DNA from 2 places in the Streptomyces sp. 3211.6 genome. Region 2 is predicted to be linked to the other one. Evidence: riboswitches for the same ligand, from Rfam matches in the RefSeq annotation. Region 2 holds a riboswitch; the other holds the start of a gene.
The links. A riboswitch is a leader RNA that binds a small molecule or an ion and turns the genes downstream of it on or off. The one in region 2 is predicted to bind S-adenosylmethionine.
Positions count from the first base shown of each region.

Region 1: another riboswitch for S-adenosylmethionine. It lies ahead of BX286_RS11335 (aminotransferase class V-fold PLP-dependent enzyme); the one in region 2 lies ahead of thrC (threonine synthase).

Region 1 is NZ_RBXC01000001.1:2,439,135-2,443,541, forward strand. Features, by position in the region: gene BX286_RS11325 (rhomboid family intramembrane serine protease) at 1-269, shown strand, start outside; gene BX286_RS11330 (Lrp/AsnC family transcriptional regulator) at 266-547, shown strand; gene BX286_RS11335 (aminotransferase class V-fold PLP-dependent enzyme) at 646-2,037, opposite strand; SAM riboswitch class IV at 2,271-2,387, opposite strand; gene trpD (anthranilate phosphoribosyltransferase) at 2,478-3,542, opposite strand; gene BX286_RS11345 (cytochrome bc complex cytochrome b subunit) at 3,723-4,407, opposite strand, start outside.
Region 2 is NZ_RBXC01000001.1:4,427,860-4,432,266, forward strand. Features, by position in the region: gene BX286_RS20525 (trehalose-6-phosphate synthase) at 1-1,301, opposite strand, end outside; gene BX286_RS20530 (glucosyl-3-phosphoglycerate synthase) at 1,407-2,357, opposite strand; SAM riboswitch class I at 2,560-2,698, shown strand; gene thrC (threonine synthase) at 2,692-4,017, shown strand; gene BX286_RS20540 (ubiquitin-like small modifier protein 1) at 4,054-4,332, shown strand.

The DNA.
Region 1 (4,407 bases), 2.0 Mb from region 2:
TCCTGTGCCTCTTCCCGCGGGCGCGGGTGACGAGCCTGTTCCCGTTCCTGCTGTTCCTGCCGCTGCGGTTCCCGGCGTGGCTCGTGCTGATGTTCTGGTTCGGGCTCCAGTGGCTGGCCGCGCACCGGGCCGGGAGCGGGCCGGGGGTGGCGTATCTGGCCCATGTCGTGGGCTTCTCGGTGGGGTTCTGCTACGCGTGGGCGCGATATCGCCGTACGACTAGAGTGAGGCGAACAGTCACTGCCGGCGAGGGAGACAGCCAACCGTGATCACCGCGATCGTGCTCATCAAGACCAGCGTGGACCGGATCCCCGAGATCGCCGAGTCCATCGCGCAGCTGGACAGTGTCAGCGAGGTCTACTCCGTCACCGGTACGTACGACCTGATCGCGCTGGTCCGCGTGGCCCGCCACGAGAACCTGGCGGACATCATCCCCGGCCGGATCAGCAAGATCCCGGGCGTCGAGGCCACGGACACGCACGTCGCGTTCCGCACGTACTCCCAGCACGACCTGGAAGCCGCCTTCGCCATCGGGCTCGACGCGTAGGTTTCCGCCGCACACGCCGGCGGGGCCGGAATCGCCGCGCAGCGGCGGCATCCGGCCCCGCCGGCGTCTGAGGCGCGGGGTGCAAGGCCAGAGCCCCGCTACACCGCGGGGACGCAGCGGCCGTCCTCCGTGCGGTACTGCCACTTCGCGCCGGACGTCACCAGCTCCTTGACCGCCCGCACGAAGCGGTCCACGTGCTCGTCCGGGGTACCCGCCCCGAAGCTGACCCGGATCGCGTTGAGCGACCTCTCCCCCGGCGCCGCCTCCGGCGCCCCGCACTCGCCCTGGGCCTGCGGCTCGCTGCCGAGCAGGGTGCGGACCAGCGGGTGGGCGCAGAACAGGCCGTCCCGGACGCCGATGCCGTACTCCGCGGACAGCGCCGCCGCGAAGTGCGAGCTGTTCCAGCCCTCGACCACGAACGAGATGACGCCGACGCGCGGGGCGTCGTCCCCGAAGAGGGACAGGATCCGGACCTCGGGAACCTCCGCCAGGCCCTCGCGGACCTTGGCGATGAGGTGCCGCTCGCGGGCGACGAGGCCGTCGAAGCCGGCCTCCTGCAGTGCCCGGCAGGCGGAGGCGATGGAGTAGACGCCGATGACGTTCGGGGAGCCGGCCTCGTGGCGGGCGGCGGTGGTGTGCCACTCGACGTCGACGCCGCCGTCCTCACGGCGGGCCACCGTGCGGGAGGCGCCGCCCCCGGCGAGGTACGGCTCGGCCTCCTGGAGCCAGTCCGCGCGCCCGGCCAGCACGCCCGAGCCGAAGGGGGCGTACAGCTTGTGCCCCGAGAAGGCCACCCAGTCCACGTCCAGCTCCCGCACCGAGACGGGGTGGTGGGGCGCCAGCTGGGCGGCGTCCAGCACGATCCGCGCGCCGTGGGCGTGCGCGGCGGCGGCCAGCTCCTTGACCGGCCACAGCTCACCGGTGACGTTGGAGGCGCCGGTCACGCAGACCAGGGCCGGGCCGTAGGGGTTGCGGTCGGCCAGCGCCCGCTCCAGGGTGGCGACGGCCTGGGCCGGGGTGCGCGGGGCGTCGAGGCAGGTGACCTGCGCGTCGCGCCAGGGCAGCAGCGAGGCGTGGTGCTCGGTCTCGAAGACGAAGACCTGGCAGTCGGCCGGGAGGACGGCGGCGAGCAGGTTGAGGGAGTCGGTGGTGGACCGGGTGAAGACCACCTGGTCGCCCGCGCGGCAGTCGAGGAACCCGGCGACGGTGGCCCGGCTCTGTTCGAAGAGGTCGGTGGAGAGCTGCGAGAGGTAGCCGGCGCCGCGGTGCACGCTGCCGTAGTACGGGGCGTACGCGGCCACGTCGTCCCAGACCCGCTGGAGCGCCGGGGCGCTGGCCGCGTAGTCCAGGGCCGCGTAGCCGACCTCGCCGCCGGTGACGAGCGGAACGGTGACGTCCCGGCCGAGGACGGCCAGCGGCTCGGCACAGCAGGGGTCGGCGGCGGCGGTGCGGGCGTCGGCGGTGGTGGCGGCGGTCAGGGATGCGGACATGGCGGAATCTCCCGGCAGGCAGTGCTGAATGGCTTCGGTGTGCCCGTACGCGGGTACGGCGGTGCGCGGATGCGGGGACCGGCCGTCAGGGGTACGGGAAGTGCCTCGGACGCGGTGCGGGTACGCGGAAGGGACCCTGTTTCCGAGGGGTGAAGTAGGGGCGGAGTCGCCCTATCGCATTCGCTTGCTCACGGAAAACGCTCCTCGAGAGACCAGGACCCCTGGTGTCGAGGGATCCGCGCTTGCCGTAGACCTCGCTGCCTACGGCCTGGTCATCACCCGGGGCACCCCGCCACGGAAGGAGGGTTGCCGGACAGCAAGCCGGGGCCAAAACGCTGTCACTCGTGACCTTGGAGAGCATCCTGCCACAGGGTCCTCGGAACGCAAGACCCCGGTCCACGATGTGGACCGGGGCCGTGGCGTGAAAGAACCCGTCCGGGTCAGGCGTTGCTGGCCGCCACCCAGCGCTCCAGCGCGGCCCGGGCGGCGCCCGAGTCGATGGATTCGGCCGCACGGGCCATGCCCGCGGACAGCTCCTCCTCCAGCGAGCCCGTGCCCGGGTCCAGGGCGACCAGGGCAGACGCCGCGTTCAGCAGGACGGCGTCACGCACCGGGCCGGTCTCCCCCGCCAGCAGCCGGCGGGCCACGTCGGCGTTGTAGGAGGGGTCGCCGCCGCGCAGGGCGGAGATGTCGACGGTGTCGATGCCCACGTCGCGCGGGTCGAAGGCGTGCTCGGTGATCCGGCCGTCGCGCACCCACCACACCCGGGAGGTGCCGGTGGTGGTCAGCTCGTCCAGGCCGTCGTCGCCGCGGAAGACGAGGGCGGAGGTGTTCCGCTCGGCGAGCACCCCGGCCATGATCGGGGCCAGCCGGCCGTCCGCGACGCCGACCGCCTGGGCCGTGACCCGGGCCGGGTTGGTGAGCGGGCCGAGGCCGTTGAAGGCGGTGCGGACTCCGAGGTCGCGGCGGGCCGAGGCCGCGTACCGCAGGGCGGGGTGGAAGACGACCGCCGCGCAGAAGGTGATGCCGGCCTCCTCGGCGACCTCCGCCACCCGCTTCGGGGTCAGGCCCAGGTTGACGCCGAGCTTCTCCAGGACGTCCGATGAGCCGCTGGCGGAGGAGGCGGCCCGGTTGCCGTGCTTGACGACCTTCGCGCCCGCGCCGGCGGCGACGATGGCGGACATGGTGGAGATGTTGACGGTCTTGGCGCCGTCGCCGCCGGTGCCGACGATGTCCACGGTCCGCCCGGGCACCTCGATCAGGTTGGCGTGTGCGTACATCGTCCGGACCAGGCCCGTGTACTCCTGCACGGTCTCGCCCTTGGCCCGCAGGGCCACCGCGAAGCCCGCGATCTGCGCGTCGGTGGCCTCGCCGAGCATGATCCGCTCCATGGCCCAGGCCGTGTCGTCGGCCACCAGGTCCCGCCCTTCGAGCAGGGCCTCCAGAATGCCCGGCCAGCTGCGGGCCGCCACGCTGTCGCCGCCTGCCGGGGTCGCAACGTTCATGGTCAGCTCCTGCTGCTCGTCGGGTCTTGCGATGTCGGGGCCCACGTCTGATGGGAAGGATCTCAGCCTATCCAGCCCCGGAGACGGCAATGAGCCCCCGTCCAGACACTGGACGGGGGCTCATGCCGTGGCGACACCAGGATCGACCGGAATCAATCCCTCAAGCGGTAGTGCCGGAGATCAGTGGTGGCCGTGGCCGGACTGGATCTCCTTGTACTCCTCGACGGTGGGCTTCGGAATCTGGTTGCCCTCCGCGTAGAAGCCCTTGCTGAGCTTCGCGCGCAGCTTCTCGCCGCGCGTCACCTTGCGCTCGACACCGTTCTCGTCGACCGTCGGGCCGAGCTCGAGCGGCTTGTACTGCTCGTGCGCGGTGAGCGTGTGCAGCTTGCCCTGCGGGAGCGGCTCGTGGACCTCGACGAACTCACCGTGCGGCAGACGCTTGATGATGCCGGTCTCGCGACCGTGCAGCACCTTGTCGTGGTCCCGGCGCTGGAGGCCGAGGCAGATCCGCTTGGTGGCGATGAAGACGAGGACCGGGACGACGAAGAAGCCGATCCGGACGAACCAGGTGATCGAGTTGATCGACAGGTGGAAGTACTGGGCGAACATGTCGTTGCCGCCGCCGATGAGGAGCACGATGTACTCCGCGATCCAGGCGGCACCGAAGGCCGTACGGGTCGGGACGTTGCGCGGGCGGTCCAGGATGTGGTGCTCGCGCTTGTCGCCGGTGACCCAGGACTCGATGAACGGCCAGACGGCGATCGCGCCGAGGACCAGCGGGAAGAGCAGCAGCGGGATGAACACGCCCAGGACGAGCGTGTGGCCCCACAGGTTGATCTCCCAGCCGGGCATGGCACGGATCAGG
Region 2 (4,407 bases):
ACCGTCAGGGCGTCCTGGCGGAGTTCCTCGTACGCCCCCGCCCCCGTCGACAGGACCAGGACGCAGCCCGCCTCCGAGACCACCGGGATCTCCTTGGCGACCAGGTTCATGCCGTCCCGCACCGGGTTGATCAGTGCCACGTCCGCCATCCGGTACGCCGCCAGGGAGCGGGCGAAGTCGTCCTGGACGGAGAGCAGCACCGGCTCCCAGTCCTCCGTCCCGAACTCGGCGTTGATCTCCGCCGCCAGGGACGCGACCGCCGCCGTGTAGTTCCGGTAGACCTCCAGGTCCTGGCGGGAGGGGTAGGCGGAGGCCAGGTGGACGACGCGGCCCCGCCACTCGGGGTGGGCGGTCAGCAGCTCCCGGTAGGCGAGGAGCCCGCGCAGGACGTTCTTCGACAGCTCGGTGCGGTCCACCCGGACGATCGTCTTGCGGTCCCCGACCTCCGCGCGCAGCGCGGCCAGCTTGTCGTCGACCTCCGGCCGGTGGGCCAGGGCCCTCAGGTCGTCGCCGTCGACGCCGAGCGGGTACTGGCCGACGCCGGTGAAGCGCATCTCCCCGAACAGGCCCTCCTCCGTCAGCCTGCGGTGGTGCACCCCGCCCTGGTGCCCCTCGCGGGGGACGAAGCCCTCCGCGACGCCGTGCACGTCGTCCATGGTGGCTCCGCTGATGAACGCGGCGGCCCATCCGGCGGTGTGGAAGCCGAGCTGGTCGGCGCCGAGCATGCCCCACACCAGCCGGCTGCGGATGTCGTCCGGGAGCATGTGCAGGACGTCCGGCGAGGCCCACGGGGTGTGCGTGAAGTGCGCGATCCGCAGGTCGGGGCGCAGCTCCCGGAGCGCTCCCGGGACCAGGGCCAGGTGGTAGTCCTGGACGAGGACGCGGGCGCCCTCGGCGGCCTCCTCGGCCAGGGCTTCGGCGAAGGCCTGGTTGTAGGCGGTGTACGAGTCCCAGCGCCGCCGGAACTCCGCGTCGAAGACGGGCTCGCGGGGGACGTCGTAGAGGTGGTGGTGGGTGAACCAGAGCACCGAGTTCGCGATGCCGTTGTACGCGTCGTCGTACACCGCGCGGTCGATGTCCAGCATGCGCACGCCGTGCTCGGAGACCCCCCGCCGGACCGCTTCGCGGTCGGCCTCGGAGAGGGCGGCGCAGATCCACAGGGCCTCCGGCTGCGCCGCGAGGGCCGCGGACAGGCCGGAGACGAGACCGCCCCCGCCGCGCCGGGCGCTGAGGGCGCCGTCGGCGGCGAGGGCGTACGAGAGCGGGCCGCGGTTGGCGGCGACGAGTACCTGAGAAGCCATGCCGCGAACCTAGCCCGGCACCCGCTCGCTCAAACGTCCGGGAAATGACCGGTTCGTCACCTACCGGATGGAGGGCCGCCCGCCCCCCGCCCGGGCCGTCCCGCCTCAGGCCACGCGGCGGACCGCGTACTCCTCGATCTCCCGCATCGGCGGCCGTTCCTCCGTGTCCACGGGGTAGGTGCGCGGAACGAACCCGTCCGGCCCCCTCTCGAACTGGATGAGCTCCGGACGCACGAGGTGCCCGCGCGAGAGCCGCAGCTGCGCGGTGCGGTAGATCGCCGCGGCCATCCGGCCCAGTGCCTGCCCGCTCTGGTGCTTGTGCAGCCGGACCCCGACGTCCACCTGGGCCATCGCGTCCAGTCCGACGGTGTGCAGCGCGTCGACGAGCAGGCCGAGCTCGACGCCGTAGCCGACGGGGAAGGGGAGACGTTCCAGCAGGGAGCGGCGTACGGCGTACTCGCCGCCCAGGGGCTGGACGAAGCCGGCCAGCTGCGGCCAGTGGAGGTTCAGGAGCGGGCGTGCCACCAGCTCGGTCACCCGGCCGCCCTGGCCGGGAGCGTCCCCGAGGGGGCGGTCGTACATCGCCTTGACGAACTGCACCTGCGGGTCGGTGAGCAGCGGGCCGACGATGCCGGAGACGAAGGCGGACGAGAAGTCGCGCAGGTCGGCGTCGACGAAGCAGACGATCTCGCCGGTGGTGGCCAGCAGCGAGCGCCACAGCACCTCGCCCTTGCCGCGCACGGCGGGCAGGCGCGGCAGGATCTCGTCCCGGTGCACCACCCGGGCGCCGGCCTTGGCCGCGATCTCGGCGGTCCGGTCGGCCGACCCGGAGTCGACCACGACCAGCTCGTCCACCAGCGGCACCGGCAGGCCCTCGATCAGGTCGCGCCGGATCACCTCGACGATCTCCCCGACCGTGGCCTCCTCGTCGAGGGCCGGCAGCACCACGCTCACGGTGGTCCCGGCCGCCCGTTTGCGCTCGAGGAGCTGGTCGAGCGGTCGGTCGGCGGCGGACCAGGAGCGGTCGGCCAGCCAGCGCTCCACCTCATCCAGCACTCTCAGCACTCCCTGGCTACTCGGAGGCGGCATCAGACCCGGCGGTTTTCGGCCGAATCGTGATCCATCTCGCGGTTCGGACGGCTGTCTCAACCCACCGCCCCTTCGGTTACAGTCTTGAACAACGCGAAGGTCCACCGCATGCCGGGGCCTCGCGACAAACGCACCGGCGCGCCTGAGAGCGCGTGTGCCGGTGCCATACCGCTCATCCAGAGGGGCAGAGGGACACGGCCCGTTGAAGCCCCGGCAACCCTCCAGTCGGTTCTCGCTCGCGCGGGGCCCCGGCTAGGGAAGGTGCCAATTCCGTCTCATGGCGAAGTGCGCCATGGGGAAGATGAGGAGAAAGGGCCTCGCCATCATGGCTGCACAGACTGCCGCTACCTCTGCCGCTTCCGGCTCCCACTCTGCCGGGTCCGTCGATCTGGGCCCCGCCACCGGTCTTTCCTGTCGTGAGTGCGGCACCCGTTTCGAGCTCGGCCCCATTTTCGCCTGCGTCGAGTGCTTCGGTCCGCTGGAGGTGGCCTACGAGCTGCCCGCCGGTGACCCGGAGGCCCTGCGCGCGGCGATCGAGGCCGGCCCGAACAACATCTGGCGGTACGCGCCGCTGCTGCCCGTCCCCGCGGACGTGGCCTCCAAGCCGAGCCTGAACCCGGGCTTCACCAAGCTCGTGGACGCGCAGAACCTGGCCAAGGAGCTGGGCGTCACCGGCAAGCTCTACGTCAAGGACGACTCCGGCAACCCGACGCACTCCTTCAAGGACCGCGTCGTCGCCATCGCCGTCGAGGCCGCCCGCGCCTTCGGCTACACCACCCTCTCCTGCTCCTCCACGGGCAACCTGGCCGGCGCCGTCGGCGCCGCGGCCGCCCGCGCCGGCTTCCGCTCCTGCGTGTTCATCCCGCACGACCTGGAGCAGGGCAAGGTCGTCATGGCCGGTGTCTACGGTGGCGACCTGGTCGGCATCGAGGGCAACTACGACGACGTGAACCGCTTCTGCTCCGAGCTCATCGGCGACCCGCTGGGCGAGGGCTGGGGCTTCGTCAACGTCAACCTGCGCCCCTACTACGGCGAGGGCTCCAAGACCCTGGCGTACGAGATCTGCGAGCAGCTCGGCTGGCAGCTGCCCGACCAGATCGTCATCCCGATCGCGTCCGGCTCGCAGCTGACGAAGATCGACAAGGGTCTGCAGGAGCTGGTCAAGCTCGGGCTGGTCGAGGACAAGCCGTACAAGATCTTCGGCGCCCAGGCCGAGGGCTGCTCGCCGGTGTCCACGGCCTTCAAGGCCGGCCACGACGTGGTGCGCCCGCAGAAGCCGAACACGATCGCCAAGTCGCTGGCCATCGGCAACCCGGCGGACGGCCCGTACGTGCTCGACATCGCGCGCCGCACCGGCGGCTTCGTCGAGGACGTCAACGACGAGCAGGTCGTCGAGGCGATCCGGATCCTGGCGCAGACCGAGGGCATCTTCGCCGAGACCGCGGGCGGCGTGACCGTCGGCGTGACGAAGAAGCTCATCGAGAACGGGGTCCTCGACCCCTCGCTGACCACCGTGGTCCTCAACACCGGTGACGGCCTCAAGACCCTGGAGGCGGTGTCCGGCAGCGGCCAGACCGCCACCATCCGCCCGAGCCTGGACGCGTTCCGCGCCGCCGGCCTGGCCTGACCCTTCCCTCGCACTACACGGAAAGGCGGTAGCGCCATGAGCGTCAACGTCCGCATCCCCACCATCCTGCGCACCTACACCGGTGGCGCCGCCGAGGTCCCGGCCGAGGGCGCGACCCTGGCCGAGGTGATCGACTCCCTGGAGGCGAACCACCCGGGCATCGCCGCGCGCGTCCTGGACGACCAGGGCAAGCTGCGCCGCTTCGTGAACGTGTACGTCAACGACGACGACGTGCGCTTCGAGGGCGGCCTGCAGACGGCGACGCCGGACGGCGCCGGCGTGTCGATCATCCCGGCCGTCGCGGGCGGCTGCTGAGCCGTCTGACGCCCCACGGAATCAGAATTGCCCCCTCCGCTAAAAGCGGAGGGGGCAATTCTGCTTGATTGGGCG